One region of the Oliverpabstia sp. genome, then DNA from elsewhere that is predicted to be linked to it. Evidence: predicted binding sites of a transcription regulator. Region 1 holds the regulator's gene; the other holds the start of a gene.
The links. Region 1 encodes Rex, which represses fermentation and respiration genes when NADH is low (regulators of the CRP and FNR family bind a similar motif). Its sites were predicted from a motif close to ATTGTTAANTANTTAACAAT; they were not measured.

Region 1 (16,771 bases):
GATCACCCAGTTCTTCTGCGGTGATCGTGCTGCCGTGGTCAGTTCCGAGTAATGTTACTTCTGTTCCGCGAACTGCTTCCGGAATGTCAGACACATCAACCATGAACTGATCCATACAGACTCTGCCGATAATCGGTGCTTTCTTTCCGTTGATCAGTAAGTATCCCTTATTGGAGAGGGATCGTGGATAACCGTCCGCGTAACCGACCGGAATGGTTGCGATCCTTGTAGAATCTCTGGTTGTGACAAAGGTTCCGCCATAACTTACTGCTACTCCTGCTTCCACTTCTTTTACGAAAGAAATATGACTTTTCAGTTCCATTACCGGTTGCAGTGCCACGCCCGGATTAACGACTTCGTCAGACGGTGCGATACCATAAAGTGTAATTCCCGGACGTACGGCATCGAGATCACCCTCACGGTGCCAGAGGATTCCTGCACTGTTGTTACAGTGACGGATCGGAATCCGAATACCGGCTTCTTCCAGCAAAGTCAGAAATTCCTGATAGTTTGCGAATTGCTGATGGGCAGAGGTCAGATCCTGTTCGTCTGCTCTTGCAAAATGAGTAAACGCACCTTCGATCGTAATTCCCGGAAGTTTGCTGATCCGCAGGATCTCAGGAAGGCTTTCTTTGGGATGACGAAAACCGATTCGTGTCATACCGGTATCAAATGCCAGATGGATCGGATGTACTTTACCTGCTTTCTGAGCCTCCTGAGATATCTTTTCAGCTGTTTCATAATCAAACACTGCCGGACGGATATCCAGTTTCACCAGTGTCTGATAATCTTCCGGAAAGACATAACCGAGGATCAGTATAGGTTTTTTTAAACCGGCATCGCGGAGTTCTTCGGCTTCCGGTACATTGGCTACCGCATATCCCCAGATGTAGTCTTTTCCTTCCATAAGATGTGCCACAGGAACTGCTCCATGACCGTAAGCATTGGCTTTGATCACACCAATCATCCTGGTTCCTGGTGTAAGATTTTTTTTCATGTTTTCCAGGTTTTGTTCCAGCGCATCCAGATGGATGGCGGCATAGACCCGACTGTTTTTTTTCATAATTTATTTTCTCCTGTATGTTCAATTCTGACTGTCCATTTTCTGCAGCTGTGCTTCAAGACCGGAAAGAATATCTGTAGCTTTCATGGAACGGGCTCCTTTGGCAGAGGCGGCCTGATCGCCGGCAAGCCCGTGAAGCCATACCGCAAATGGTGCCGCCTTGGAAGGGTTCATTCCCTGTCCAAGCAATCCTGCAACTACCCCACACAAAACATCACCCGAACCTGCGGTGGCCATCCCATCGTTGCCGGTCAGATTCAGGAAAAAGCTTCCGTCTGCGGTTCGAATCCAGGTTCGCGCATCCTTCATGATCAGAGTACAGGGGCAGTTGTTATAAAATACATCCATAAACTTCTGCGGATGTACTTTCAGATCACTGATCGTACACTCTGCCAGCCGGCTCATTTCTCCGAGATGAGGGGTCAGGATGCAGGCAGCATCGCACTGTGCCTGCAGATCTTTTCGTTTTGCCAGAAGATTTAAAGCATCTGCATCAATGACTATAGGCTTGCTTTGACGGAATGTCAATACTGTTTGCAACAAGTTCTCCGCTGTTTTGGAAGTAGAAAGCCCCGGACCAACAGCAACCACATCTGCCCAGTCCATAGCTTTTCTGACAATTTCTGACAGTTCATCCGGTGTCATGGAAGGTTCATAAACCGAAAGCATGGCTTCCGGAAACTGCTGCTGCAGGATGATACGGTTGCTTTCATCCGTCAGGATACGGACCATCCCGGCACCGCTTAAAAGTGCCGCTTTCGAAGAAAAGTAAGCTGCCCCGCTCATATTACGGCTTCCGGCTATCAGCAGGATTTTTCCGAAAGTTCCTTTGTTGCCGGCAGGATCCCGCGCAGGAAGCCAGGAAACATCTTTGTTATCCAGTGAAAAAACGCCTTCGGATGCACCGTAGATGCCAACATCTTTCACCTGAATATGTCCGGCATAGACGGATCCAGGGTACAGACTGATCCCAAGCTTACGGTATGCAAAGGTGACCGTTTCGGTTGCCCGGATGGCAGTGCCCATAACCTGTCCCGTGCCTGCATGGATGCCGGATGGAATATCCACCGCAAGAACCGGAATGCCGGAAGCATTGATTTTCTCTGCCAGAGCCTGGTATTTTCCGGACAATTCTCTGGATAATCCGACACCAAAAAGTGCATCTACAATAGTAGTATATTCAGAAAACCGGCAGTTGTTGACTATCGATACCTGATAATTTTTAGCTGCCTGCCACTGAATGTGCATTTCTTCGGTGAAGGATGTGTGATTTCCGGCGAGATAAAGATCTACCGGATATCCTGCCAGATGCAGAAGTCTTGCAACTGCAACGCCATCTGCTCCGTTATTGCCGGAACCGCATACAACCAATGTTTTTTTCAGTGGAAAATGTTGCTTCAGACAGTCAAATACCGCCATTGCTGCCCGTTCCATCAAAACCAGAGAAGGAATGCCCATCTGCTTAATCGTAGACTGGTCAAGCTGCTTCATCTGTTTTCCTGTTACTAAAATCTGCATAGCTATGATCTCACTTTCTGTAAAACCATGAGAAACACGCTCTGCGAGTTTCTCATGGTTATCGCGGCCTCTACACTCCGTTTCGGTCGTTGCTCACGTAAATAAAAGGCTGCTGCCCTCTGTTGGCAGCAGCCTTGCTGTTGTTAAATTTTGCCTTGTTCCTGTTTATGATCTTTTTCAAAACGGCTCAGATTGTAGGAAAGTCGCATCAGGCTTTCAGAAAGGTGTACATTTTCCACGATCACATCCTCCGGCATAAAAAGATTCAGATCTGTGTGGGCAAAATTCCAGATGGCTTTTACTCCCACATCCACCAGCAGTTTTGCCATATCAAGGGCTTTGGCTTTCGGCAGGGTCAGAGTAGCAATCTCTACATGATTATCCTTCACGAACTCAGGAAGTTCGTCAATCATACGGATTTCGATGCCGCGCACGGAAACTCCCTGCATGACCGGATTCACATCGAAAATCCCGACAATTTTAAATCCCTGTTTTTCAAACTGTGTATAATTGGCAAGTGCCTGACCGAGATTACCGGCACCTACGATAATCATATTGTGTGTGCGATCCAGCCCCAGGATTTTTGCAATTTCCGAATGGAGATATTTAACGTTATATCCGTATCCCTGCTGTCCGAATCCACCAAAATTATTAAGATCCTGTCGGATCTGAGAAGCTGTCACTTTCATCCGCCCACTCAACTCATTGGACGAGATTCTTTCTACCCCATCTTCCATCAGTTCTCCCAGATATCGATAATATCGGGGAAGACGTTTGATGACTGCTCTTGATATGTCTTTTTCCTCCACGCTGCTTTCCTCCTGCATCATACTAATATTATTATAGTTAAGTGTGAAAAGTTTGTCAAATAAACTTCTGATTTTGTTGTGATTTTCTTGCGAATTTTCTTCATTCATGTATAATATTCGATAGACTTGTGAAATTTAAGGAGGTTTTTCATGATTTTATCATGTCAGAATATTAATAAATCATTCGTAACAGATGATGTTTTAAAGGATGTGTCTTTTCATCTGGAGGAAAGGGAAAAGGCTGCACTGATCGGACCGAATGGTGCCGGAAAGTCCACACTGTTAAAAATCATTATGCAGGAGATGCCGGCAGATTCCGGTGAGGTGATAGTTGCCAAAGGGAAGACACTCGGTTATCTGGCACAGCATCAGGAAGTCAGTGGCGACAATACGATCTACGGGGAGCTGCTTTCTGTCAAACAGTATCTGTTAGACATGGAAGAAAAGATCCGCACCATGGAACAGCAGATGAAGACGTTGACCGGACGGGAACTGGATGAACTGCTCGCTTCCTACTCCCGTCTCACTCATCAGTTTGAACTGGAAGGTGGTTATGCCTGCCGCAGTGAAGTTGTAGGTGTATTAAAAGGTCTGGGATTTGAGGAAGAGGATTTTTCAAGAAAGATCGGCACATTATCCGGCGGACAGAAAACCCGTGTGGCGCTCGGACGTCTGCTGTTGTCCAACCCGGATATAATTCTTCTTGATGAGCCGACCAATCACCTGGATATGGAATCTATTGCATGGCTGGAGACATATCTGATCAACTATAAAGGCGCGGTATTTATCGTCTCCCATGACCGTTATTTTCTGGATCGCGTCGTGACAAAAGTAGTCGAAATCGATCGCGGACATGTTCGTACTTTTATGGGGAATTATTCTGCGTATGCAGAGAAAAAGGCAATGATCCGAGATGCGGAATATAAGGCATGGCTGAATCAGCAACAGGAAATTAAGCATCAGGAAGAAGTCATTGCAAAATTAAAATCTTTCAACCGGGAAAAATCCATCAAACGTGCAGAGAGCCGGGAGAAAATGCTGGATAAGATCGATGTGCTGGATAAACCGGTGGAAGAAAATGTCGAAATGCATCTGGAACTGAAGCCGCGCGTAGTCAGCGGAAACGATGTATTAACAGTAAAAAATCTGGCGAAAGCATTTCCTCAGCAGGAGCTGTTCTCCAACGTGGATTTTTCTGTGAAACGGGGAGAACGTGTTGCGATTATCGGCGCCAATGGAACCGGTAAGACAACCATTCTTAAGATTTTAAATGGTCTGGTGGAGCCGGATGCAGGGGAAATCGAACTGGGTAGTAAAGTACAGATCGGTTATTATGATCAGGAACATCACGTACTCCATATGGAGAAAACAATCTTTGAAGAAATCTCCGATGAGTATCCTTATCTGACAAATACAGAAATCCGCAATGTACTGGCTGCGTTCTTATTTACCGGAGATGATGTCTTTAAACTGATCAGTGCTCTTAGCGGTGGCGAGCGTGGTCGTGTTTCTCTGGCAAAGCTGATGCTTTCCGAAGCGAACTTCCTGATTCTCGATGAGCCGACCAACCACCTGGATATCGTATCCAAAGAAATTCTGGAACAGGCGCTGAAACACTATACCGGAACTGTACTGTATGTGTCTCACGATCGTTATTTCATTAATCAGACCGCGACCCGGATCCTGGAGCTTACAAATCAGGCAATGGTCAATTATATCGGTAATTATGACTACTATCTGGAGAAAAAAGAAGAACTGACACAGATTTATGCACCGAAGGAGGAAGAAGCTGTTGCGGATGTTTCAGCATCTGCAACCAAACTTGACTGGAAACAGCAGAAAGAAGAACAGGCGAGACTTCGAAAACGGGAGAATGATCTAAAAAAGACAGAAGCAGAAATCGAAAAGCTGGAAACCAGAGACGGTGAGATTGATGAAGAGATGGCACAGCCGGAGGTTGCTGTCAATGTGGCGGAATGTGTGCGGCTTTCAAAAGAAAAGGTAGCAATTGCAGAAAAACTGGAAGAACTGTATGCAAAATGGGAGGAACTGGCGTAAACTATGAGAAACACGCTCTGCGAGTTTCTCATAGTTATCGCGGCAGTCGCCAAGGTCTCGTGCAACCACGGACTTTTTATGTCAAGGTGGTTCGATGGTTATAACTGCTTGAATCCCTGCACCTTCTGTTTTTGGTGCCATGTCTGTTTAGAGTGCAAGAAGTTTTTGAATGTCCAGTTTTCCCCATCCCTGGCGGTTTCTTGGATATCCGAGATCCAAACAGGATTCCCGCAGCAGCATTTTTACTTCCACATTTGTAAGAAAAGGATCTTTCTGTAACAACAAAGCAATAGCTCCCGAAACTCTTGGTGTGGACATTGATGTTCCGCTTTTGATGGCATAGCTGTTTCTTTTGTTGGCACAGGAGATCACATCTGCCCCGGGGGCCACCAGATCCGGTTTGCAGACACATTCTGCTGTGGGACCGGCACCGGAGACAGAACTGATCCGGTCCAGCATATCACTTGCTCCCACAGTGATCACTTTCTTACTGCTGCCCGGGGCTGTGACACTTCCATATGCAGGTCCCATATTACCGGCTGCGGTCACCACAACAAAGCCCTGATCCCATGCCTGTTCCACTGCTTTTATCAGTCGTGCGGCAGCTTTTGAATCCATTGCGGCAGCGCCCACAGAAATATTGATGATTCGTATTCCATAGAGGTTCTGATTGAAAGAGATCCACTGGAGTGCCCGTAAAACATCCTGTAAGCGTCCGTTTCCACGCCTGTCGAGTACTTTTGCAGCAACCAGGTGACACCCGGGTGCAACACCCTGATAGCGTCTGTCACTGGCTGTTCCGTCGCCTGCAAGAATTCCTGCCACATGTGTTCCGTGTCCGGAGTCATCATAAGGGTAAGGACGGTGTCCGAGAAAATCCTGAAATCCCCGGATCCGTTCACCAAAATCGATATGGGGATACAGTCCGGTATCTAAAATGGCAACGCCAATACCGGTTCCTGTCCATGTATTTGTGTACATAGAAAATCCGGCCTTTTTTCTATGGTATGATATAAAAGGTGAAAGGGAAAGTGGAAACGGTGCATATAGTAAAAAAAAGACCAACAGGTATGATATGAGTCAGCACCAGGATGCTATCTATGCAAATGACAGAATAGATCTGATCCTTCCTTACGGAAAAATTGACGAGGAATTCTATCAGCAGATCATTGCTCCGTATGAACCTACTGTGATCAACGATCAGTTTGTAGTGATCCATATACCGATTCGGCCGAATGGACTTCTTGAAAATATACGGTTTGTGTACAGTCTGGTTCCGAATCTGTATGTTCCTCTGGATACAACCAGTCTGGAAGTCAGCGGAATCCTACAGACACAAAATCAACCAGGGCTGAATCTTCATGGAAAAAATGTGTTACTGGGATTTGTGGATACGGGAATCAATTATACGCATCCGGCTTTTTTATCAGCAGATGGACAGACGCGGATCGTGGAAATCTGGGATCAGACAGTGCCCTCTTCCACCGGGGACGGACCTTTCGGGTATGGGACCGTCTATACGGCAGAACAGATCCAAGAGGCAGTAAATCTGGAAAATCCTCTTTCCCTTGTGCCGGTGACAGATCCGGAAGGACATGGAACCTTTATAGCGGGGGTAGCTGCCGGAAGTGAAAACCGGCAGCAGGAATTCATCGGAGCAGCCAATGAGGCTCAGATTGCGGCAGTGAAGCTAAAGGAAGCAAAACAGCCGCTTCAAAATTTTTATTTTTATTCCGGAGAGAAACCGGTATATCAGGAAAATGATATTATGACGGGAATTCAGTATCTTGTGGAACTGGCAGAACGCCTGCAGCTGCCGTTGGTGTTGTGTCTGGCACTGGGGAGTAACCAGGGAGATCATATGGGATATACCCCCCTTGATCTCACTTTACGGAGACTGGATACGGTTCCGGGAATTGTCTGCGTTACTGCAGCGGGAAATGAAGCAGGAAAGGCACATCATTATTTGGGTAATGTTACAGGATATACCCAGCCCACATCTGTGGAAATTCTGGTTCCCGAGGGCTGTCCTGGATTCTTTGCAGAACTGTGGGGCTTTCCACCGGAACTGTTCTCGGTAGGCTTTCGCTCTCCTTCCGGGGAGATAATTCCGCGGATACCGGCAAGGCTTGGACAGATGCAGAATATTCCGCTTTTTCTTGATCGTACCCACATTGAACTATATTATGAAGTAATACAGAGTACTTCCGGCAGTCAGCTTATTTTTCTTCGTTTTGTTATGCCCACACCGGGAATTTGGACGATACAGGTATATGCATCCGGTAATACCAGAAGTGAATTCCATCTGTGGCTTCCCATAAGTGGATTTGTGTCTTCGAATATCATCTTTCTTATGCCGGATCCTTATACAACCATCACAGCACCGGGAAATTCCCCATATGTGATTACCGCAGGGGCTTACGATGCTTACAGCAAAAGTATCTATCTCAATTCCGGCCGTGGCTATACAAGAAATCAACAGGTCAAGCCGGACCTTTGTGCCCCGGGGGTGAAGGTGTCCGGACCGGGAATCAGGGACAGTTATGTACAGCGGGACGGAACGAGTGTTGCTGCTGCCCTGACAGCGGGAAGCTGTGCTCTTTTGATGGAATGGGGACAGAAATTGCCGGTTCCCCGCTATCTGTCAACCTATGAGATGAAGAATCTTTTGATTCGCGGAGCAATCAGGAATCCGGATCTTTTTTATCCCAACCGGGAATGGGGATATGGAACTCTGGACGTTTATCAGGTGTTTCGTGCGATTTCCACAACTTAAAAACTTTTTGGTGAATCCGTAACCATCTGTATGTCCATTCCATAAGATGAAGTGTAATCAATCCTAAACGGAGGAATACTTCAATGAGTGATATCACTGCTACAAACTGCGGATGCGAACGGGACTGTGGATGTAACAATGGATGTAACGGCGGATGCAACAATGGATGCAATGGAAACGGACTGTTTAATTTCTGGGGCGGAAACGGAAACTGTAGCTGCATTCTCTGGATCTTGATCCTACTGGCTTGCTGCGGAAACAATGATGGCTGTGGCTGCGGAAACAATGACAACAACTGCTGCCTGATTCTGCTGATCCTTCTGTGCTGCGGCGGATGCGGAAACGGCTGCTTCTAAGCGTGTCTGAAAAAGGTTTTTCGTGAGCTGCGAGTCCCACTTTGTGGGAAATTTTATCCGAATGAGGGTAAAATATACCGCAAAGTGGGGCTTGCAGATTGCGGAAATGATTTTTCAGACACGCTCTAGTACATCGTTTCGTTAATAATTGTATTATTCCCTGCGCCTGCGGTGTCTGTTCCCTGCCGCAGGCGTATATCTACATAATAGTGTGATGTGAATTAAGTCAAAGGATGACACGTGACAGTTATTGCCGGGAGTCCGGGGAAAAGAGATCGGAAATCCTGGTATGCAATGTACTAAAAGGCAGGTACGTTCAATGGTTACGCACCTGCCTTTTGACAATATAGAATAGTTATATCAGCATGTCGCATGCATGATTATATGTGTTTGATTGTATAGCTTCCATAACCACTCTCGCAGATCGAACTCTCAAAGAAGTAGGCAGCAGCACGGATCAGATATCCGGTATCTTCACTTCCTGCGGTTTCATAAGGTGAATGCATGGCCAGCTGTGGAAGGCCGATATCTACGGTATTTAACGCTACCTGTGTGTTGGAGATATTACCAAGGGTAGAGCCACCTGCCATATCAGAACGGTTTAAAAAGGTCTGATATGGTACATCTGCCCGTTTGCAGATTTCCTGGAAGATACCTGCGGCCATGCCGTCTGTAGTATATTTCTGATTGGCACTGTATTTGATCACAATACCTCCATTCATATACGGACGGTTGGTCGGACACGCCTTATCTGTATAGTTTGGATGTACGGCATGAGCATTATCTGCGGAGATCATAAAGCTGTTTGCCAGATATTTTCGGTAAGCGGACTGGTTTTTTCCCATTGCTTCACAGATGCGGATCAACGTATCGCGAAGCAATGTAGAAGCAGCCCCCTGCTTGCTGGAACTTCCCACTTCTTCATTGTCAAAGACACAGTGAAGCGGAATACTTTCTCCGTCCTGTGCCTGTAAGAAACCTTCCAGTGACGAGAATGCACACTGCAGATCGTCCAGACGACCGCAGGAAATATATTCTCCCGAAGCACCCCATACAGTACCGGGAGTCCGGCTGTATACATAAAGATCGTGTGCCAGAATATCTTTCCGGGCAACACCGGCAAGTGCTGCCATTTGTTCCATAAAGGTTCCTTTTGCGTTTTCATCTCCATACAGAGGAAGGAGCTCTTTCTGCGGATTAAACGGAACGCCGTTGTTGGCATCACGGTTCATGTGGATCGCGAGGCTTGGTATCATCACCAGGTCCTTTTTAACATCCACCAGTTTTGTGACAATCTGCTCTCCGTCTTTCACTACCAGGCGGCCAGCTACGGACAGCGGACGGTCAAACCACGGAGCGCAGAGCATACCGCCATATTTCTCTACGTTCAGTTTTACATAATGTCCTTCTGCCTCTATCTCCGGGTTCTCTTTAATCTTGAACATCGGGGAATCGCTGTGGCTTGCCATGATCTGAAAGCCTTTCCACTCCTTTGCCGGGATACGGAAGGCAATAATGGATGAGCCGTTGCGGATCACATAGTATTTTCCACCTGCCTGCAAGTTCCAGTCAGATCCCTCAAGAAGTGGCTGGTAGCCTTCTGCCTTCAGTCTGCATCGCATCGCTTCGATCGCATGAAATGCAGTCGGACTGTTTTCAATGAAAGAAAATAATTTTTCTGTTGTCATATTATGCATTTTTTTTACCTGTACTTGCATGAATTCCACGGTTTTCATCTCCGGTTTCATTGACACCGAATTCGTAGTCGTTGCCCGGCAGAATGATGTTCAGCAGAATACCTGCGATTGCTGCGATAGCAAGTGCTGTCAGGGTAATTGGAGTGCCTGCGATGGTAAAAGTGATACCATTGCTGAATCCAAGACCGCAGACAAAGATGACACCTGCGATGATCAGGTTTCTTGATTTGGTCAGGTCTACTTTGTTTTCCACCACGTTACGCACACCGATTGCAGAAATCATACCATACAGCATAAAGCTGACACCACCGATGATTGAAGATGGCATGGTACTGATGATGGCGGATACTTTCGGGATAAAGCTGATGATGATCGCAAAGCATGCAGCGATACGGATAACCAGCGGATCATGTACACGGCTCAGTTCCAGAACGCCGGTATTTTCTCCGTAGGTGGTATTGGCCGGTCCGCCGAGAAGGCCTGCCAGAGCTGTAGCAAGACCATCTCCAAGCAGTGTTCTGTGAAGTCCGGGTTCTGCCAGAAAGTTTTTCCCAACCGTCGCAGAGATGGCAGACATATCACCTACGTGTTCCATCATAGTTGCGATAGCGATCGGAGCCATAACGAGGATGGCAGTCACGTCAAATTTTGCGAACTGCATCGGCGGAAGACCTATCCAGTTTGCAGTACTTACAGAAGAAAAGTTCAGGATGGCAGAGCCGTCCGGATTGGTAATTCCCATCGCGTTCATGATCAGTGCAACCACGTATGAGATCACAACCCCCATCAGTATCGGGATAATTTTAAACATACCTTTTCCCCAGATGTTAAAGATGATAATTACGGCCAGAGCAACAAGTGCGAGAAACCAGTTGGTGGAAGCATTATTGATCGCAGAACCGGCAAGAGTCAGTCCGATACAGATGATGACCGGTCCGGTTACTACCGGAGGAAGGAACCTCATCACACGTTTTACGCCCACCAGACGAATGATCAGAGCAAGCACCAGATACATCAAACCGGCTACAACCACACCACCGCAGGCGTATGCAGCTTTGTCATTAACACTCATGGTTGCATACATACCGGTGTTCAGGTTGGCTACTGTTGAAAATCCCCCAAGGAAAGCAAAGGATGATCCAAGAAATGCAGGAACCTGGAACCTGGAGCACACATGGAATAACAAAGTGCCGAAACCTGCACAGAACAGCGTTACGGCGACGGTCAGTCCGTGTGTCGGACCTTCGCCACAGGCATCTGTAAAATAGCTGTTTACCAGAATCGGAACCAGAATGGTTGCACCGAACATGGCAAACATATGCTGCAGACCAAGGATCAACATTTTGGGGATTCCGAGTTGTTTGGCATCGCGAATCACATCATTTGTTTGATTTGTCATAACGTCTCCTTTTTCTTATTGTATTATTTTTTGCCTGTTCTATTATAGGGGTATTTCTGGTGGATTGCAAGGGAATTCCTTTCGGTTTTCGCTCCAGACATTCGATATCCAGTTCGTAGAGTGCGTTTCCGTCAATAACAAGTTTTTGCGTCTTTCTTTTTTGATTTTCCATACCGGATACTTCCTTTCAAAAGTCACATTCCTGCTTATATCTTATGCAGCCGGCTTCTCTTTTTCCGATGTGAAGCATAAGATAGTAGAAAAAACGGGGAAATTATATGAATGAAGACCGTATAGCTCCGATGACACCTCTGGATCAGATGCTGGCTCAGGATTCTTTACAGATGCTGAAAGCCGCCGTCCCTTATTTTCCGGCAGATGCACAGCGGGTTTTTGCTTTGTATGCAAAAATGATGGAACTTTCCCATACAATTGCAATGTTTTCCGGAGGTCCTGCAGAACTGATGATGATGTCCGAAGAGTCCGGAACTTCGCAGCCACTGGATATTCTGCAGCAGCTTCGAACGTATGCAGGTGAAAGCCAGAAAGAAATGATTGATCAGATCTTATTTGCCTTTCACGCACTGGAGATTTTGCAGATGCCTAAGGAACCTGCAGATCCGCTTGGATAAGGAGGTAAAAGTTTTATGACTCAGGAATGGATGAAGGATTCGACACTGGAAGGAATTGATCCGGCTAAGATGGCACTGTTACAGTCTCTGATACAACAGGGAAGTAAAAAAAATCAGAACGAAATGCTTGCATTTTTAATGTCCGCAGCAGCCAATTCAAAGAAAAATGGACTGCAGTTCAGCCCCGGAGAGATGGATATGATTACAAAGGTGTTAAAAAAAGGAAAATCATCACAGGAAATTGCAAAAATGGATCGGATCTTGTCGATGATGAAAATGCTTCGGAGGGAATAAAACGATAAAATTATCGGAAGATTTAAAAAGAAGAGATATCTGTAATTACTCCACAAATATCTCTTCTTTATATTTTATAATTTTCAGTTGTTGTATTCTATTCCTGCATAGAAAGAACACTGCGGTTCTGCCACAGGTATGTGATCAGAGAAATTACGGTCAGGATCAAAGAAGCATAGATCAGAATCTGCTCCACAATCACAAAACCACCACCCAGGTTTGCAATCAGAATGATGATCATAAACATCTGGCAGACAGTTTTACATTTGCCCCAGTAATTAGCTGCGATAACTACGCCATTGTCGGAAGCGATCAGTCGGAAACCACTGATAACAAATTCGCGTCCGATGATGATGATAACGATCCAGCTCGGGATCCGGGACATATCAACCAGGCAGATCATGGCAGAACAAACCAGCAGTTTGTCTGCCAGTGGATCCATGAACTTTCCAAAATTAGTTACCAGATTATCCCGTCGCGCCAGATAGCCATCCAGCATATCAGTCAGACTTGCTATAACAAAGATAGCAAGTGCCATCCATTTGGACCAGGTGCTAAAATTTCCAAGAAGAAATACTACAAAAAACGGAATCAAAATAATACGAAGCATCGTAAGTTTATTCGGTGTATTCATCTGCAATCTCTCCTATCAAATCATATTCCAGGGATCCTGTTACGTGTGCTTTTACAAAATCACCAGACATCAGAAGTTCTCCGGTATTGATAAACATATAACCATCAATGCCCGGTGCATCTGCGTACGTACGTCCCACATAAGCATTTTCATCTGCTACTTTTCCCTCTATCATCACCAGATAGTCTTTTCCCACACAGCTTTCTCCTCGTTCCAGAGAAATTTCCTGCTGCAGTTCCATAAGTTCTGCCTGGCGATCCTGTTTGACTTCTTCCGGAATCTGGTCCTCCATAGTTGCTGCCGGTGTATCTTCTTCCGGAGAATACGTAAATACACCAAGACGGTCAAATTCCATCTGATCCACAAATTCCATCAGTTCCTCATGATCTTCCTGAGTTTCTCCCGGAAAACCGGTAATCAGCGTGGTTCGAAGGACAATATCCGGGATCTCTCTGCGAAGAGTAGAAACCATGTCGATCAGCTGCTGTTTTGAAGTACGTCTTCCCATTCGTTTCAGGATTTTATCACTGGCGTGCTGGATTGGCAGATCCAGATAATGACAGATTTTTTTCTCATCACGAATCGTCTCGATCAGCTCCGGATAGATTTCTTCCGGATAACAGTACAGAACACGGATCCAGACAATTCCGGGAATCTTACAGAGCTCTTTTAATAACAGGTGCAGTGATTTCTTACCATAAAGATCTGTTCCGTAGATGGTGGTTTCCTGGGCTACCAGAATCAGTTCCCTGACGCCTTGTTCTGCCAGCTGTTTTGCATGCTCAATCAGAGTTTCCATGGGAACGCTGCGATAGTTTCCTCTGATTTTCGGAATGATACAGTAAGTACAGTGTTTGTTACATCCTTCGGCTATCTTCAGATACTCATAAAAACCGCCGGTTGTGATCATACGCTTGCCGGGCATCTGCGGTATGCCCTCCAGTGGTGTAAATACATGACTTACTTTTCCTTTCAGGGCTTCATCAACGGCATCTAAAAGAGCTGCCTGACTGTTAGTACCTAGAACGGCATCTACTTCCGGGATCTCTTTTGTGATCTCTTCTTTGTAACGCTGAGCAAGACAGCCGGTCACAATCAATGCTTTCAGATTGCCTTTGGTTTTATAGTCAGCCATCTCAAGAATCGCCTGAATACTTTCTTCTTTTGCATCATGGATGAAACAACAGGTATTGACGACAATCACATCTGCCTGCGATTCATCATCGGTCACTTCGAATCCATGGCTTACCAGCGCCCCCAGCATCTCTTCTGAATCAACCAGATTCTTGTCACATCCGAGAGACATGAAAAATATATACATAGATTAATAAATCCTTTCCATTGGTTAAAAAAGAGATGCCAGCACGCTCATGCAGCATCCCCTCTTATTGACCTGATTATTCTTCTGCGTTTTTGTCTTCCGCTTCCAGTTCTTTTTCAAGAGCTGCTTCTGCCTCAGCTTCTTCTACATCTTCAGTGTCCGGGATGATAGTTACTTTTCCTTTATAAACCTCATCTACGGCGATAGAAAGTGGCTTATTCAGCGAATAACTTACCATCGGTTCCGCACCTGCGATCAGCTGTCTAGCACGTTTGCTGGTAGCAAGAACGATGGAATATCTGCTGTTGCATACAGGAGTATCGATCTCCTCAACGTCTTTGTTTACTGCCTGGATTAATTCTGTATAAGATGGATGTATCATAATTTATTCTCCTTTCATTTCTTTGAGTTCTTTTTGTATATCAGCAACCAGATCAAGATTCTCAGAGACCTTCAGGTGCTGGCTCTGAATCAGCTGGTGAACTTCCTTTACACAAGTATCCAGATCATCGTTGATGACCAGATACTGATAATGATCCATGATCTCGGATTCTTCCGCAGCACGGCGCATACGGTCGTTGATCACGTCCATGGTTTCCGTTCCACGATCTATCAGACGGTGTTTGAGCTCTTCCGCAGATGGCGGGGTTACAAATAATAACAGAGCCTGCGGATTCTTTTCTTTTACTTTCAAGGCACCTTGCACTTCAATTTCCAGAATGACATCTTTACCGGCAGCCAGCTGTTCTTCTACATAAGCTTTCGGTGTGCCGTAATAATTATCTACATATTGTGCATATTCATACAGCGCATCCTGACGGATCAGTTCTTCAAACTCTTCTTTTGTCTTAAAAAAATATTCCCGTTCGTTTTCTTCTCCCGGCCGCGGATTCCTTGTAGTCGCCGAGATGGACAGTGCATAACATTCATAGTTCTTCATTAGTTCTTTGACTACTGTTCCTTTTCCGGCACCTGAGAAACCGGAAATAATTACCAGACTTCCTTTTTTACTCATCCAGATCACCTTTTTCTTCTATAATTTTTTCTGCATGAAGACGCTTTCCGATAGTATCCGGCTGTAATGCCGATAACACCAGAAATCCTTCCTGGGTGACAAGTACTGCTTTTGTTCGCCTCCCCTGGGTAGCGTCGATCACTATCTTCTCTTCTTTTCCTTGCTGCACCATTCGTTTGACCGGAGCAGCATCCGGACTGACTACGGCAACTATTTTGTCACGGTTGACTATATTACCGAATCCGATATTAATAAAACCGGCCATTGCGTGCCCTCATTCTGCGGATTATTCAATATTCTGAATCTGCTCCCGCACTTTCTCAATCTCTGTTTTCAGGTCAATTGCCAGATTGGATGTTTCCAGATCATTTGCCTTGGACAGTATGGTGTTCGCCTCCCGGTTCATCTCCTGTGCAATAAAATCCAGTTTTCGGCCAATGCCTTCACCATCGGCGAGTACTTCCTTCATATGACGGATGTGACTTTTCAGACGAACTGTTTCTTCATCTGTGCAGATCTTGTCTGCATAGATGATAACCTCTGACGCGATTCGGCTTTCCTCAATCTGTGTATCGCTTAACAGTTCTTTCATCTTATCTTCCAGTTTCTGCCGGTACTCCTGGAGAATCTGCGGTGAACGCTCCTCCACCATTCCAACTTTTTCAAACATCTGATCAAGTTTCTGCAAAAGATCAGTCCGGAGGTTCTCCCCTTCCGTCTTCCGTGTCTCAACAAACTGTTCACAGGCTTTCCGGAGTACCTGTTCCAGAAGTCCCCATAATTCTTTTTCATCCGAATCCACTTCTTCCATTGTAAATACATCCTGGAACCTGCCAAGCTCCGCTGCGGTGATGTCGTTACAGATACCAAAGGTATCTGCCATCTTCTTAAAATATGCCATATACTGGCTGGCTACTTCATGATTATACTGCAAAATCATGTGAGACTGTGTAAAATCCTCGTAACTGATAAAGATATCGACCTTTCCTCTCAGCATGTACTCTTTTAACAGTGTACGGATTGCACTGTCGAAAAAGCTGAGCTTTTTCGGCATCTTGATGTTAAAATCCAGATACCGATGATTTACAGATTTGATTTCGACCGTAAATTTATGCTGCTCGTCCTGTGCCTCGGCTCTTCCAAATCCTGTCATACTTTTAATCATAATAGTTTTCTCACCTTAAATAATTCCTTAATTA
Region 2 (16,771 bases), on a different contig from region 1:
GATCGTGCTTCCGCTTCCGGGAGGAAGTTCTTTTCGGCTTTCCCTGCTCGTAATGATACTGATTCCGGCAGGAATCTGGTTTACGATCCGGACGAGATTTCTTCCCATCCGTCTGTTTCCGGATATGCTGCATACATTGTTTGAAAAAAAGGAAAAGGCGGAAGGGGAGAGCCATAACAGTACATTGTCGGCATTACAGACACTGATCGTCTCTACCGCTACACGTGTCGGTATGGGAAACCTAGTCGGTGTGGTTGCGGCAATTTCCGCCGGAGGAGCGGGTGCGGTTTTCTGGATGTGGGTGACGGCACTCATCGGCTCGTCCACGGCCTTTGTGGAAGCAACTCTTGCACAGATCTATAAAGAAAAAGACCCGGTATATGGTGGCTACCGTGGTGGACCGGCCTATTATATGCACAGATTCATACAGGAAAAGCGGGGAGGAAAAAAGAAACGTTATGTGGGAATATCCGTTCTCTTTGCAATCTCCGGACTGATCTGCTGGTGTGGAATCAGTCAGGTTATCAGCAATTCCGTAACTTCTGCATTCCATAATGCCTTTCACATTCCGCCAATCTATACCACAGTGGTTCTGGTAGCACTTGCGGCAGTGATCATTTTTCGAAAAACTGCAACGGTAAAAGTGCTGGATGTGCTGGTACCGATTATGGCAGGATGTTATTTTCTGATTACTGTGATTTTGATCTGTATGAATTTTTCTGCCCTTCCGGGGGTGTTTTCCAGAATCTTTGAGGAAGCGTTTGGTATTCGTCAGGCAGTGGCAGGAGGACTTGGCACGGTGGTGATGAATGGTGTGAAACGTGGTCTGTTTTCCAATGAAGCCGGTTCCGGCTCAGCCCCCTGTGCGGCAGCGGCAGCAGAAAGCGATCAACCGGTAAAACTTGGGCTGACCCAGGCACTGGGAGTTTTTATTGATACGATCGTGATCTGCAGCTGTACGGCGATGATCATGCTTCTGACGCCGGAAAGCCTGACCGAAGGGGCGGTAGGAATGGAACTTTTACAGGCAGCAATGGGCTACCATCTGGGACAGTTTGGTGTGATTTTCATTGCAGCGACACTCTGGCTGTTCAGTTTCTCCACTTTTCTCGGTATTTTATATTATGCAAGATCAAATATATCATATCTGTTTGGAGATGGAATGCTGCCGCAGAATCTCTATAAAGTACTTGCATTGGTGATGATGTTTATCGGCGGACTGGCAGCATACACGGTGGTGTGGGATCTTGGAGACGTCGGCGTGGGTCTGATGACCGTGTTTAATATTATTATGCTTTATCCGATGTCCGGAATCGCCATGAAGGCACTGAAATCTTATGAAACAGAGAAGAAAAACAGAAAAAAAGGATAAAAAACACAAGATATGGAAATTGTTCCTGAATAAATACAATATCTGCCAAAAATTGTACAAAATTGCATACATGCCTATATTTCATGGATTTGGGATTATTTTCTATTTGTTTTTTGAAAAAAGTGATGTTATACTACACTTGACAAAAAGATAACAATTCAAATACACACAAACACAGGAGGATATGCAATGGCTAAGTTTGAACAGTGGGAAGGCTTCCAGGGTAAAAACTGGGTTAATTCCGTAGATGTACGTGACTTCATTCAGTGCAACTACACACCATATGACGGAGATGAAACTTTCCTGGAGGGACCTACAGAGGCAACAGATAAACTGTGGGGAAAACTGCAGGAGCTGCAGAAAGAAGAACGTGCAAAAGGCGGCGTTCTGGATATGGAAACAGAAGTAGTTTCCGGTATCACAGCATATGGCCCGGGATATATCGATGAAAGCATGAAAGATCTGGAAGCAGTCGTTGGTCTGCAGACAGACAAACCGCTGAAGAGAGCATTCATGCCTTACGGTGGAATCAAGATGGCTGAGAAAGCCTGCACAACACACGGATATACACCGAGTGAGAAACTGCATGAAATCTTCACAAAATATCATAAAACACATAACCAGGGTGTATTCGATATCTATACTGACGAGATGAAAGTTGCCCGTCACAATAAAATCATTACCGGTCTGCCGGATACTTACGGTCGTGGACGTATCGTAGGCGATTACCGTCGTGTAGCTCTGTACGGTATCGATTTCCTGCTGGAGAAAAAACACTACGATATGAAACGTTACGAAAGACATGGAATGAAAGGAACTGATTTCCGTCTTCGTGAAGAACTTGCAGATCAGATGAAAGCTCTGAACGAAATGAAAGAAATGGCTGCATCTTACGGATTCGATATTTCCGTACCGGCGAAAAACGCAAAAGAAGCAGCACAGTGGCTGTACTTCGGATATCTGGCAGCAATCAAGACTCAGAACGGAGCAGCAATGAGTGTTGGTCGTGTATCCACATTCCTGGATATCTATATCGAGAGAGACCTGAAAGCAGGCGTTCTGACAGAGAAAGAGGCACAGGAACTGATCGACCATATGGTTATGAAGTTCAGAATGGTAAAATTCGCAAGAATTACTTCCTATACAGAACTGTTCTCCGGTGACCCGGTATGGGCTACTCTGGAAGTTGGTGGTATGGGACAGGACGGACGTTCCATGGTAACAAAGAACGATTACCGTTTCCTGCATACTCTGGAAAACATGGGACCGTCTCCGGAACCGAACCTGACTGTTCTTTATTCTTCCAGACTGCCGGAATCTTTCAAAGATTACGCAGCAAGAATTTCTGTAACAACAAGTTCCATCCAGTACGAAAACGACGATGTTATGCGTCCGGTATGGGGCGATGACTACAGCATCTGCTGCTGTGTATCCGCTACTCAGACCGGTAAAGAGATCCAGTTCTTCGGTGCACGTGCGAACCTGGCAAAATGCTTACTGTACGCAATCAACGGTGGTATCGATGAGAAGACAAAAGTTCAGGTAGGACCTGCTTACAGACCGATCACAGCTGAATATCTGGATTATGACGAAGTAATGGAACATTACGATGTTATGATGGACTGGCTGGCAAAACTGTATGTAGATACTCTGAACATGATCCACTACATGCATGACAAATATTACTACGAAGCAGCAGAGATGGCCCTGATCGATACAGATGTAAGACGTACATTTGCTACCGGTATCGCTGGTTTCTCTCACGTAGTAGACTCTCTGAGTGCTATCAAATATGCAAAAGTTAAAGCAATCCGTGATGAAGACGGTGTGGTAGTAGATTTCGAGACAGAAGGCGAATTCCCAAGATACGGTAACGACGATGACCGTGCAGATGATATCGCAATCTGGCTGCTGAAAACATTCATGCACAAACTGAACAAATGCCACACATACAGAGATTCTGAGCCGACAACATCTATCCTGACTATCACATCCAACGTAGTATACGGTAAAGCTACCGGTACTCTGCCGGATGGTAGAAAACTGGGCGAGCCTCTGGCACCAGGAGCTAACCCATCTTACGGCGCAGAGAAGAGCGGCCTGCTGGCTTCCCTGAACTCTGTAGCAAAACTGCCATACGAACTGGCACTGGATGGTATCTCCAATACACAGACCATCAGCCCGAGCGCACTGGGTCATGACGATGACGAAAGAGTCAACAACCTGGTACACATCCTGGATGGTTACTTCGATCAGGGTGCACATCACCTGAACGTAAACGTATTCGGTACAGAAAAACTGATCGACGCTATGGAACATCCGGAGAAACCGGAATACGCAAACTTCACAATCCGTGTATCCGGATATGCTGTTAAGTTCATCGACCTGACTCGTGAACAGCAGCTGGATGTTATCGCAAGAACCTGCCACAAAACAATGTAATTTGTCTGACAGATTCAGGTGAATAAACAGTAATATAAAATAAAATCGTTTGGCGGTGCAGTGAAAAACTGTATCGCCAAATGTTTTCTATGGTAAAATATAAAAGAAAAAGAAAAAATGGAGGAGCTTATGTCAGAAGAAAAGAAAGAACTGACAGGATATATTCATTCACTGGAAAGTTTCGGTTCCGTAGACGGACCGGGAGTACGATATGTGATCTTTGTGTCCGGATGTGCGATGCGCTGCCAGTTTTGCCATAACCCGGATACCTGGGATATGAAAGTTGGAACGCCTTACACCGCAGATGAACTGCTGAAAAAAGCAGTCCGCTACAAAGGATACTGGGGAAAAGAAGGCGGAATCACCGTCTCCGGCGGCGAACCGATGCTGCAGATCGATTTTTTGACAGAACTTTTCCGGAAAGCCAAAGCCCAAGGCATCCACACCACACTGGATACCAGCGGCAATCCATTTACCAGAGAGGGCGAGCGCTTTGAGAAGATCAAAAAACTTCTGGAAGTGACCGATCTTGTGATGCTGGATATCAAACACATCGATGATGAACAGCATAAGATCCTCACCGGTCAGACCAACCGGAACATTCTGGATATGGCAAGATACCTTGATGAAATCGGAAAACCAATGTGGATCCGACATGTACTGGTACCGGAACGAAGCGACAAAGACGAATATCTGATTCGTCTGGATGCATTTATCCAGTCTCTTCACAATGTACAGAAAGTAGAAGTACTGCCGTATCACACACTGGGCGCGTACAAATGGAAAGAACTCGGTTATGAGTATCCGCTCGAAGGCATCGATCCGCCAACCCAGGAGAGAATCAAAAATGCAAATCAGCTGCTGCATACAGGAGCGCGGGTTTAAAGTGTTTACAGGGCACATTATAATAGGAAATGTCATGAAAAAAGCAAAGCATTTTTCATGACATTTTTTTCTTTACCCTTTCTGCATTTTCATGTATACTGTTTATGATAGGTGAATTATGTCCAATATTGTAAACATCAAGAATAAAGAGGTGATTGAAATACATGATTAAAATAAAAGAATACGTGATGGCAGAAAGCCTGGAGCAGGCGTATGAATTGAATCAGAAGAAGCGAAACTGTATCATTGGAGGCATGCTGTGGCTGAAGATGGGAAGCCGGATGGTTCCGACAGCCATCGATCTGTCCAATCTGGGATTGAATACCATCGAGGAAAATGAGGAAGAATTTTCCATTGGTTGTTTGACAACTCTGCGGCAGCTGGAGCAGCACGAGGGACTGAATAGCTACACAAACGGTGCAGTCAGTGAGAGTGTAAGAAGTATAGTCGGTGTACAGTTCCGGAATCTGGCAACCGTTGGCGGAAGTATTTTCGGAAGATTTGGCTTCTCGGATGTACTGACCTGTTTTCTGGCACTGGATACCTGGGTGGAACTGTACAAAGGCGGCTGCATCCCACTTGCCGAATTTGCCAGGCAGAAACCGGACCGGGATATTCTGGTGCGCCTGATTGTGAAAAAACATGAGGATAAAAGTGTCTATCTGTCTCACAGAAATTCAAAAACAGATTTTCCGGTACTGACCTGTGGTATTTCGTTACGTGATGGACATGTCTATACGTCAGTCGGTGCCCGTCCGTCGAGAGCAGTCTGTCTGTGTGTGTCAGAGGCTGACTGGAAGAAAAAGGGCAGTGAAGCACTGGCCGGAGAACTGGCTGCGCAGTTTCCGACAGAAGGTAATATGCGTGCGGGAAAAGAATTCCGAAGCCATCTGGCAGAAGTTCTGATTGGCAGAGGGCTCAAACAGATAGAAAAGATGCAGGAGGTATAACGGTATGAAGATCCAGATGACGTTAAATGGTAAAAAAATCACAGAAGAGATTCAGCCGGGGATGCTCCTGCTGGATTTTGTGCGTGCCCATGGGTGTAAAAGTGTGAAAAGAGGATGTGAGACGGCAAACTGCGGGTTGTGTACAGTATTTGTAGATGACAAACCGGTACTTTCCTGTTCCACTCTGGTGGCGAGAGTATCCGGCCATAAAGTAGATACTCTGGAAGGACTGCAGGAGGAAGCGGCGGAGTTCGGTGCATTTATTGCCAATCAGGGAGCAGAACAGTGCGGTTTCTGTAATCCTGGCATGATCATGAACGCACTGGCACTGTTTCGTGAGAATCCGGATCCATCCGAGGAAGAAATAAAAGAATATCTGGCAGGAAATCTATGCCGTTGTTCCGGATACGAAGGACAGCTCCGGGGAATCCAGCAGTTTCTTGCTTATAAAAAAGAGAAAGAAGGTGCAGTATGCAGGTAGTAGGACAACCGGTGATGAAAAAAGATGCAATGGCGCTGGTAACAGGAAAACCGGTCTTTACACAGGATGTGGCTCCGGCTGACTGTCTGGTGGTAAAAGTACTTCGAAGCCCGCATGCCAACGCAAATATTCTGTCAATAAAAACAGATGCAGCAAAGAAGGTTCCGGGAATCGAAGCTGTGTATACCTGGGAAGATGTACCAACCCAGCGTTTTACCATGGCCGGACAGACCTATCCGGAGCCAAGTCCCTATGACCGTCAGATCCTGGATCAGCATGTACGCTATGTGGGGGATCCGGTGGCCATCGTAGCGGGAGAGAATGAGGAGTGCGTAGACAAAGCACTGAAAATCATTAAAGTACAGTACGAAGTTCTACCGGCCATTCTGGATTTTCACAAAGCCAAAGATAATGAGATTCTGGTTCACCCGGAAGAAAACTGGAAAGCATTATGTCCGGTGGGAGCAGATAATAAGCGCAATCTGGTGGCAACAGGAACCAGCGGTTACGGGGATGTGGAAGCCGTTTTCAAAGACTGTGAAGTGATGGTGGAAGAGACCTATCATGTAAAAGCAGATCAGCAGGCGATGATGGAGACTTTCCGTACCTGCTGCTTTATGGATGCTTATGGCAGACTGAATGTGGTGAGTTCCACACAGATCGTCTTTCATGTACGAAGGATCCTGTCCAATGCTCTGGGAATACCAAAATCAAAGATCCGTGTCAGCAAACCGAGAATCGGTGGTGGATTCGGGGCAAAACAGTCGGTGGTAGCGGAAGTTTTCCCGGCTTTTGTCACCTGGAAGACCGGAAAACCGTCTATGATCATTTACAGCAGACAGGAATCCCAGACCGCATCTTCCCCACGGCATGAGATGGAAGTAACCGTACGGCTGGGAGCAATGAAAAATGGTAAGATCCGTGCTATCGATGTATATACGTTATCCAATTCCGGTGCGTATGGGGAGCATGGTCCGACAACGGTTGGTCTGTCCGGACACAAATCCATTCCACTATACGAAGGATCTCTGGAGGCTCATCGTTTTTCCTATGACGTAGTTTACAGTAATGTGATGTCTGCAGGTGCATACCGTGGATACGGAGCAACTCAGGGGCAGTTTGCGGTAGAATCCGCTGTCAATCAGCTGGCGGCAAAGATCGGCATAGATCCTCTGAAGGTTCGTGAGATGAACATGGTACGTGAAGGGGTGCAGATGCATTCTTATTACGATGAGGTAAGTAATAGCTGTGCCCTGGATCGTTGTCTGGAGCGTGCAGCAAAGATGATCGGCTGGGAAGACAAATATCCGGCAAGAGATATGGGAAACGGTAAAGTGCGAAGCGTGGGAATGGCTATGTCCATGCAGGGTTCCGGTATCTCCGGTGTGGATGTGGGGTCTGCGGATATCAAACTGAACGAAGACGGTATCTACACCCTTGCAATCGGTGCGGCAGATATGGGAACCGGCTGTGATACGATTCTGGCACAGATGGTAGCAGAATGTATGATGTGCCCGATTGAAAATGTGATCGTCAGCGGTGCGGATACCGATACCTCCCCGTATGATTCCGGATCTTATGCATCCAGTACCACGTATATTACCGGACGTGCGGTAGAAAAGGCCTGCAGAAAATTACAGGAACGGATCGTGCAGGAAGCTGCAAAGATCCTGAACTGTGAAAGTGAGGAACTGGAATTCGCCGGAGACAGTGTAAAACGTCTGGCTACCGGTGAGGAAGTTTCGCTTACCCAGATCGGTACCAGTTCCATGTGCGGAAGTATCAATGCCCTGGAAGCTGTGGAAGACAGCAGCTCACCGGTGTCCCCGCCTCCGTTTATGGCAGGTATGGTAGAGATTGAACTGGATAAAGAGACTGGTCATGTAGAGGTTCTTGATTATGTGGCAGTTGTGGACTGTGGTACGGTCATCAATCCGAATCTGGCACGGGTTCAGGTGGAAGGAGGCATTGTACAGGGAATCGGTATGGCACTGTATGAGAATATTCAGTACAGCCCGAAAGGACAGCTGAGAAATAATTCCTTAATGCAGTATAAAGTTCCGACCCGTCTGGATATGGGAAAACTGCGTGTGGAGTTTGAGAGCAGTTACGAACCGACAGGACCGTTTGGGGCCAAATCCATCGGTGAGATCGTTATTAATACGCCATCACCGGCACTGGCGCATGCAATCTATAATGCAACAGGTCTGTGGTTCCGGGAATTGCCGATCACAAGCGAAAAGATTGCGATGGGACTCCTGAAAAAATGAGAATTCGAATGATTTATATGGCGGCTGGAAACAGCCGCCGTTTTGGCAGTAATAAACTATTTTATCCGATCGATGGGAAACCGATGTACCGGCATGTCCTTGAACGGCTGGCTGCAATATGCGAACGGCACAGTGACTGGGAAATTGTGCTGGTCAGCCAGTATGAAGAACTTCTGGAACAGGGAAGAACATTTGCCCACCAGACAGTATTTTCACCGGAAAGCAGGGACGGTGCGTCCTGGACTATAAAAAACGGGCTGAAGGAAGCAGATGATACGGAAGCATTTGTATTTTTTACAGCAGATCAGCCCTGGCTTCGCGAGAAAACTATGGAAGGATTTGTCTGCGAAATGGAAAAACAGCATGCAGACCTGGGCAGTGTCTGCCATGGTGAAACGCCCGGTAATCCGGTCTGGTTTTCCAGAAAATATCTTCCTGATCTCAGGGCACTCTCCGGAGATCAGGGAGGGAGAAAGATCCTGAAAAAGCATCCGGAAGAGATTCGCTGGTATCCGGTAGCACATGCTAAAGAACTGGAAGATGTGGATTATAATTTTGATAATAATTTGATTGTACCGGACGGGGCATGCTGATATAATAAGGGGGACGCGAAAAGATAAAACATAAAAGGAGATATCCATGAAAAATGAATTGTTTTCCATTGGTCCGATCACAATCTACGGATATGGACTGATGATTGCCATTGGTGTGCTGGCGGCATACTTCAGTGCCACGTACCGGTCGAAAAAATATGCGCTGGATCCGGACAAAGTCTTCTATGTGACGGTCTGGGCGGTGATCGGTGGATTTGGAGGAGCAAAGCTTCTATATCTGATCACGCAGCTTCCGGCGATTCTTAAAGATCCTTCCCTTTTGAAAGATGCGCGGAACGGTTTTGTGGTTTATGGAGGAATCATCGGAGGAATCCTTGCCGCATGGCTCTACTGTAAGGTGGCAAAACTGAAATTTATAAAATATTTCGATCTGGTTATGCCGTCGGTGGCACTGGCACAGGGATTTGGAAGAATCGGGTGTTTTCTGGCAGGATGTTGCTATGGAAAAGAGACGAACAGTGCATTTCATATTCTTTTCCACGATTCTGCTTATGCGCCGAACAACGTGCCGTTGATTCCGACTCAGCTGATCTCCAGCGGGCTGGATTTTCTGAACTGCATCTTCCTGATGTGGTTTGCAGGAAAGAAAAAAGGTGACGGACAGGTGGCAGGGCTGTATCTGGTTTGTTACAGTGTGGGAAGATTTGTCCTGGAATTCTTCCGTGGGGATCTGGAAAGGGGAAATGTGGGAAGTCTGTCCACATCCCAGTTTATCGCTATTTTCACTGCGATTGCCGGCGTGGTACTGTTTTTCTGGTTTGGAAAGAAAAAGGCACAGGGACCGGAAAAGAATATACAGGAAGAAAAGGTTGTGTAACTATTCAGCAGCCACTATCCCACGAGGTGTCTTGGCATGAATATGCCAAAATCCCGAGACATACAAGCAAAAATGACATCACCGAAGGTGATTTTTAATGCAATTTTTTCTGTACCTGTGAAGGTACTGAACAGTTACAAGGTTACACAAGAGGAATCGGATACCTTCCGCAAATCGCTGGGATTGGATTTGTGGAAGGTATTACTTCTGAAAAACGTTTTGTAAAACAGGAAACCGGAAGAAAGAGAACGACAGGTCAGAAAGGAGACAGTATGGAAGAATCTTATGAAAGTTTTGCCGGTGTATACGATCTGTTCATGGATAACATTGATTATCCGGCATGGTGTACGTATCTGACCGGTATTTTAAAAGAATATGGAATAGAAGACGGACTGATCGCGGAGCTTGGCTGCGGTACCGGAAGTATGACAGAACTTCTGGCAGCTGAGGGGTACGATATGATCGGCATCGACAATTCCCCGGATATGCTGGAGGTCGCCCAGGAAAAACGGGTGGAATCCGGTCTGGATATTTTATATCTGATGCAGGATATGCGGGAATTTGAACTGTATGGAACGGTCAGGGCTGTTGTAAGTATCTGTGACTGTATGAATTATATTCTGGAGGAAGAAGATCTTCTGGAGGTCTTCTGTCTGGCCAACAATTATCTGGATCCGGGCGGAATCTTTGTCTTTGATATGAATACTCCGTACAAATACCGGGAGGTCATCGGCAACACGACGATTGCAGAAAACCGGGAAGAGGGAAGCTTTATCTGGGAAAACTGCTTTGATGAGGAATCACAGGTCAATGAATATGCATTGACATTATTTATTAAAGAAGAGGACGATCTTTACCGGAAGCACGAAGAATTCCATTACCAGAAAGCATATGAGCCGGAGAGAGTGAAAGAATTACTGGAGGAAGCAGGACTGAAAGTGGAAGCAATCTACGATGCATTTACCAGAGAACCGGTACGGGAAGACAGCGAGAGAATCTATTTTATTGCGAGAGAGTGTACAAAATAAAGAAATTGCAGAAAGTATGAAAACTTCCTGGAAGCAAGCATGCGTCAGATTTCTGAACTTTTGACCCTGGTGTCATAATATTATATGAAAGAAAGGAAACAGATATGAGTGATTATATTGTAAGAGCAACCGCAGCCGACGGACAGATCCGCGCCTTTGCGGCTAACACAAAAGATGTAGTGGAGACCGCAAGAAAGGATCATAATACCAGCCCTGTGGCAACCGCGGCTCTGGGACGTCTGCTGACCGGCGGTGCGATGATGGGAATCATGATGAAAGGGGACAAAGATGTCCTGACATTGCAGATCAAGTGTAGCGGACCGATCGGAGGTCTGACGGTGACTTCCGATTCCAAAGGAAGAGTAAAAGGTTATGTAAACCATCCGGAAGTCATGCTCCCGGCGAATGCACAGGGAAAACTGGATGTGGGCGGTGCGCTTGGTCTTGGTGTCTTAAGTGTAATTAAGGATCTGGGTCTGAAAGAGCCGTATGTGGGACAGACGGAATTAAAGACCGGTGAGATCGGAGATGATCTGACCTATTATTTTGCAAGCAGTGAGCAGGTGCCTTCCGCAGTAGGACTTGGCGTACTGATGGAGAAGGATAATACTGTCCGCCAGGCCGGTGGATTTATCGTGCAGCTGATGCCGAACGCAGAGGAAGAAGTGATTGAGAAACTAGAGAAAAATCTTGCACAGATCACTTCTGTTACCGAACTTCTGGATCAGGGTTATACACCGGAAATGCTGCTGGAAAAACTGCTTGGTGATATGGATCTGGAGATCAATGAGAAAGTGCCGACCAGTTTCTACTGCAACTGTGACAAAGTAAGGGTTGGAAAAGTATTGATCAGTCTGGGAGAAAAAGAACTGCAGGGCATGATCGATGACGGTGAAAACATCGAACTGAATTGTCATTTCTGTAACACCAACTATACCTTCAGCGTAGAAGAACTGAAAGAACTGCTGGAACTTGCCAGAAAATAGGCGGAAAGGAAATATATGAGACACGGATTTATCAAAACAGCAGCCGGTACACCGAAGATTCAGGTGGCAGACTGTGTATACAATGCAGGGGAGATTCTGAAGCTGATCCGGCAGATGGAAAACGAGGGTGCAAAGATCATGGCATTTCCGGAGCTTTGTATCACTGGATATACCTGTCAGGATCTGTTCTGGCAGACATTGCTTCTGGACAGTGCGAGAGAGCAGCTGATATGGCTGGCAAAGGAGACCAGTCAGGTGGACGCGCTGATCATTGTAGGCCTTCCATGGGAATATAATGGAAAATTATATAATGTGGCAGCTGTCTTAAACAGAGGAACCATTCTTGGTCTGGTACCGAAGACGAATCTGCCAAATTACGCTGAATATTATGAGGCAAGGCATTTTACACCGGCGGATCAGGACTCCCATATGGTTAAAATTGACGGGGTGGAAGTACCATTTGGAACAAAACTTCTGTTTTCCTGCCCGCAGATGACAGGAATGAAAGTGGCTGTGGAGATCTGCGAGGATCTCTGGGTACCGAATCCGCCGAGCGTGGCTCATGCACTGGCAGGTGCGAATGTGATCATCAACCTGTCAGCAGGGGATGAAATCACCGGAAAAGATACCTACCGGAGAGAACTGGTAAAAGGACAGTCGGCGCGCTTGATCTGCGGTTATATCTACGCAACGGCCGGGGAGGGAGAATCTTCTACGGATCTGGTATTTGGCGGACACAATCTGATCTGTGAAAACGGCTCCATCTTAAAAGAGGCAAAACGTTTTATCAATCAGACAATCTACGGTGATCTGGATATCCGGCGTCTTGTAACCGAGCGAAGGAAAATGACAACTTATCCGCCGGCAGATACGGCCGGTTATCAGGAAATTATATTTACACTGGAGAAAGAAGAAACCAGACTGACCAGAACTTTTCCGAGAAAACCGTTTGTACCGTCCGGAAAAGAAGAAAGGGAAAAACGATGTGACGAGATTCTGACGATTCAGGCAATGGGACTGAAGAAACGTCTGGAACATACTCACAGCCAGAGCGCTGTCATTGGTATCTCCGGCGGACTTGATTCCACACTGGCACTGCTGGTGACAGCCAGAGCCTTTGATTTTCTTGGCATGCCAAGGGAAAAAATTACGGCAGTCACAATGCCGTGTTTCGGAACTACTGACAGAACGTATCGTAATGCCTGCGATCTTACCAAAAAACTTGGTGCGACCCTGCGGGAAGTAGATATCCGTGAAGCCGTAACCATTCATTTCAGGGACATTGGACATGATATGGAAAATCACGATGTGACATACGAAAACTGTCAGGCGAGAGAACGTACGCAGGTGATCATGGATATCGCGAATCAGGCGGGCGGTATGGTGATCGGAACAGGTGACTTGTCGGAACTGGCACTTGGATGGGCAACCTATAACGGAGATCATATGTCCATGTATGCGGTTAATACGTCAATTCCGAAGACACTGGTACGCCATCTGGTGCGGTATTATGCGGATACCTGTGGAGATGATCGCCTGTCCGAGATTCTGCTGGATATTCTGGATACGCCGGTAAGCCCGGAGTTGCTTCCGCCAAAAGACGGCAAGATCGCACAGAAAACAGAAGATCTGGTGGGACCGTATGAACTGCATGATTTCTTCCTTTATTATATGCTTCGTGCAGGATATGAGCCGGATAAGATTTTCCGGATCGCAGTGCAGACTTTTGACGGTGTGTATGACCGGGAAGTGATCCTGAAATGGTTAAAGAATTTTTACCGGAGATTTTTTATGCAGCAGTTTAAGCGCTCCTGTCTGCCGGATGGACCGAAAGTCGGTACCGTAGCCGTATCGCCAAGAGGAGACCTGAGGATGTCTAGCGATTCCTGTGTGCGTATCTGGATGGATCAGGTGGAAAAACTGTCATAATAGTGAAAACGGATGGATAACTTCTGAAAATGTATTTTGCAGTCAGTAAGAAGGGAAAGGAATAAGACGGCAGATGAAGGAAACGGGAGAACAGATGAAACGTCTGATGGAAAAGATACAGATGCCGGAAGAAGGAATTGCACAGCTTCTGGAGGCAAGAAAAGAACTGGAAGAAGCAGATCACTGGGATGTGATCGTACAGACGGCAGAGCAGGTGATGGAAGCAGACGGAGAACTTTCCGTTCTTACCCAGGCACTGGCAGAGACAGAAGCCAGAGAAGAAGCACTGGGAGTGAACCGCTATCTTCTGGATGCACTGATGTTATGGTGTTGCTGGGAAGAAGTGAAAGTGCGTTATGAAAAACAGGGACTGCCTGTGGAAATTTACTATAAGAGTCTGGAAGATATGAAGTGGAAAATGCTGGAGTGTTATGAGATTCATGGCGTATACGGCAATTTTGTAGGTCACTGGTATGACGGATTCTTCAATCTGACCAGGTTCGGACTGGGCCGTCTGCAATTTGAACTGCGCCCGTTTGAGGGAAAGAAAGACTGTGGACTGGATGGTGTAAGGATTCATCCCGGGGATACTGTCATTAATATGCATATTCCATCCGCAGGTCCGATGAAACCGGAGCTTCTGGAGGATGCCTTTGCACGGGCAGAAGCATTTTTCAAAGACTACTTTCCGAAAGACTACAGGGTGTTTGGTGTGGAATCCTGGCTGATCGATCCGGATCTGGTACAGATTCTTCCGGAAGGGAATATGAAAGCGTATGCCAGGCGTTTTCATTTGATTGACACAGAAAAAAGTGATGAGATTTTCCCGGATGGTTGGAGAGTATTTGGTGCAGAATGGAAGAAGAAACCGGAAGAATTGCCCCGGAAGACCGGGCTGCAGAGAGCAATTGCAGACTATCTGCAGCAGGGAGGCAGACTGGGAAGCGGCTATGGCATATTTATCCGGAAATAATAACGGGATGGAAGCTATTGCTGCAGAACAGAAGCTTTGGCAAGGGCACTTTTGATGGCTTCTAAAAGCAACATGGAAGTATATTTGTTATCGTCTTCGTAGGTGATATCTTCCAGAGACTGTTTTTCATAAATCTGGGAGGCGAGTTCTTCGAGTGCCGGTTTCATCAGTGGATACATGGCAGCGGTGGATTCACTTAAGTTTACCAGTTCGATGGAATTGATGTGGTTGCTGTCTACGGTTACCTGCACATCGAAGGTATTGTCATTCAGTTCAATGGCGGTGCTATAGACGCCCGGAAGATATTGCCCGGTGAGGGCAGAAGTTGTCTGAACAGAGGCAGCGGTTTCTTTGTTTTTTGATGGTCCGAACATGATCAGAAGAAGAATGATCATCAGGAGACCGAGTAGGAGAAAGATAGCGGTATAGATCACTTCTTTCATATGTAGTACAACAATCCTGGTTTTGGAACTCATAGTACACACTCCTTTTCCGATGCTTTTCTATAGTGTATGAGAAATGGTGTGATTTTATGAAATATGGGCTTCCGGAAAATTGAATGGGAAACTTTCAGTAGTACAAGAAGAAACAGGGGGAAGAAACGATGGGAATGGATGCCTGTATGCTGTGTCCGAGAATGTGCGGCGTAGACCGGGAGTCCGGAGAGAAAGGTTATTGCGGAATGGACAGAAAACTGCGGGCGGCGAGAGCTGCACTTCATATGTGGGAAGAACCCTGTATCTCAGGAACACGGGGATCTGGTGCTGTATTTTTTTCCGGCTGCAGTCTGCGGTGTATTTTCTGCCAGAATTATGAAATCGCACAAGGAAACTGTGCCAGGGAGATTTCCGGGGATCGTCTCAGTGAGATTTTTCTGGAACTTCAGGAACAGGGAGCAGCGAATATCAATCTGGTAACGGCGACACATTTTGCACCGGCTGTGATCGGAGCACTGAAAAAGGCAAAAACGCAGGGAATGTATCTGCCGGTGATCTACAATTCCAGTGGTTATGAACGGGTGGAAACGGTGCAGATGCTTGAAGAAGTCGTGGACGTGTGGCTGCCCGATTTTAAATATATGGATCCGGAGCTTGCCTTTGCCTGTTCGAAAGCGAAAGATTATCCGGAAGTTGCGGTGGCAGCGATCCGGGAGATGATGTTGGCCGGAGGAAGGTGTGAATACGATGACAACGGTTATATTCAGAAAGGTGTGATCGTCCGCCATCTGATCCTGCCGGGCCATACGAAAAACTCCATAGCAGTGCTTGATGAGTTATATGAAACATATGGAAAGGACCTGACCATCAGTCTGATGAATCAGTATACCCCCCTTCCTCAGGTGCGTGATATCCCGGATCTGAACCGGAGGGTGACAAAACGGGAGTATGAAAAGGTACTAAATCATGCACTGGATCTTGGTATTACACAGGGGTTTTTTCAAGAAGGCGGGACAGCAAAAGAAAGTTTCATTCCACTTTTTGACTATGAAGGGTTATAATGCAATCAAACAGAACGGGAAGCTGCATATTCCGTGTGAACCAATCAGAAAAATGTAAAACACAGTTACGACCCCTGCCGGTAAAAAGACAGGGGTCGAACTGTCAGAGAGAAGAAGACAGACGAAAAGATGCTGAGCGCAGGCAGAAGCAGGAACAAAAAAGGAGGAAAAGATCCATGGCACTGCAATTTGTAACAGGTAATTCGGGAGCTGGAAAATCTTTTCAGTTATATCAGAAAATCTTACAGGAAGCCGGAACACATCCGGAGAGAAAGTATCTGGTGATCGTACCGGAACAGTTTACGATGCAGACACAGAAGGAACTGGTAGCTTTGAGTCCCCGTCATGGAATCATGAACGTGGATATTTTAAGTTTTGACCGTCTGGCACACCGGGTATTCGCGGAAGTAGGCGGTGATCAGACACCTGTTCTGGAAGACGTGGGGAAAATTCTTGTACTGGAACGCGTGGTGCAGGAACAGAAGAAAAAGCTGGGAGTTCTGGGTAGCAGTCTGGAAAAGCTGGG

Region 2: the regulator Rex is predicted to act here: its motif matches at 1,511-1,530, upstream of pflB (formate C-acetyltransferase).

What each region holds. Positions count from the first base shown of each region.
Region 1 is NZ_JALFPR010000099.1:9,501-26,271, reverse strand. Features, by position in the region: gene alr (alanine racemase) at 1-1,063, opposite strand, end outside; gene MSA64_RS07110 (NAD(P)H-hydrate dehydratase) at 1,085-2,581, opposite strand; gene MSA64_RS07105 (redox-sensing transcriptional repressor Rex) at 2,725-3,390, opposite strand; gene abc-f (ribosomal protection-like ABC-F family protein) at 3,541-5,448, shown strand; gene MSA64_RS07095 (S8 family peptidase) at 5,596-6,429, opposite strand; gene MSA64_RS07090 (S8 family peptidase) at 6,524-8,224, shown strand; gene MSA64_RS12190 (hypothetical protein) at 8,464-8,637, opposite strand; partial or broken gene MSA64_RS12015 (DUF6783 domain-containing protein) at 8,587-8,725, shown strand; gene MSA64_RS07080 (M18 family aminopeptidase) at 8,961-10,277, opposite strand; gene MSA64_RS07075 (uracil-xanthine permease family protein) at 10,270-11,676, opposite strand; gene MSA64_RS07070 (hypothetical protein) at 11,657-11,848, opposite strand; gene MSA64_RS07065 (hypothetical protein) at 11,955-12,308, shown strand; gene MSA64_RS07060 (hypothetical protein) at 12,324-12,602, shown strand; gene pgsA (CDP-diacylglycerol--glycerol-3-phosphate 3-phosphatidyltransferase) at 12,700-13,236, opposite strand; gene rimO (30S ribosomal protein S12 methylthiotransferase RimO) at 13,220-14,557, opposite strand; gene rpoZ (DNA-directed RNA polymerase subunit omega) at 14,634-14,939, opposite strand; gene gmk (guanylate kinase) at 14,943-15,572, opposite strand; gene MSA64_RS07035 (DUF370 domain-containing protein) at 15,565-15,837, opposite strand; gene MSA64_RS07030 (YicC/YloC family endoribonuclease) at 15,859-16,737, opposite strand.
Region 2 is NZ_JALFPR010000082.1:7,929-24,699, forward strand. Features, by position in the region: gene MSA64_RS05530 (alanine/glycine:cation symporter family protein) at 1-1,372, shown strand, start outside; gene pflB (formate C-acetyltransferase) at 1,562-3,814, shown strand; gene pflA (pyruvate formate-lyase-activating protein) at 3,944-4,699, shown strand; gene MSA64_RS05545 (FAD binding domain-containing protein) at 4,864-5,649, shown strand; gene MSA64_RS05550 ((2Fe-2S)-binding protein) at 5,654-6,130, shown strand; gene MSA64_RS05555 (xanthine dehydrogenase family protein molybdopterin-binding subunit) at 6,121-8,400, shown strand; gene MSA64_RS05560 (nucleotidyltransferase family protein) at 8,409-8,993, shown strand; gene MSA64_RS05565 (prolipoprotein diacylglyceryl transferase) at 9,040-9,831, shown strand; gene MSA64_RS05570 (class I SAM-dependent DNA methyltransferase) at 10,104-10,859, shown strand; gene hslO (Hsp33 family molecular chaperone HslO) at 10,964-11,845, shown strand; gene MSA64_RS05580 (NAD(+) synthase) at 11,861-13,774, shown strand; gene MSA64_RS05585 (acyltransferase domain-containing protein) at 13,848-14,747, shown strand; gene MSA64_RS05590 (hypothetical protein) at 14,762-15,223, opposite strand; gene MSA64_RS05595 (radical SAM protein) at 15,352-16,245, shown strand; gene addB (helicase-exonuclease AddAB subunit AddB) at 16,422-16,771, shown strand, end outside.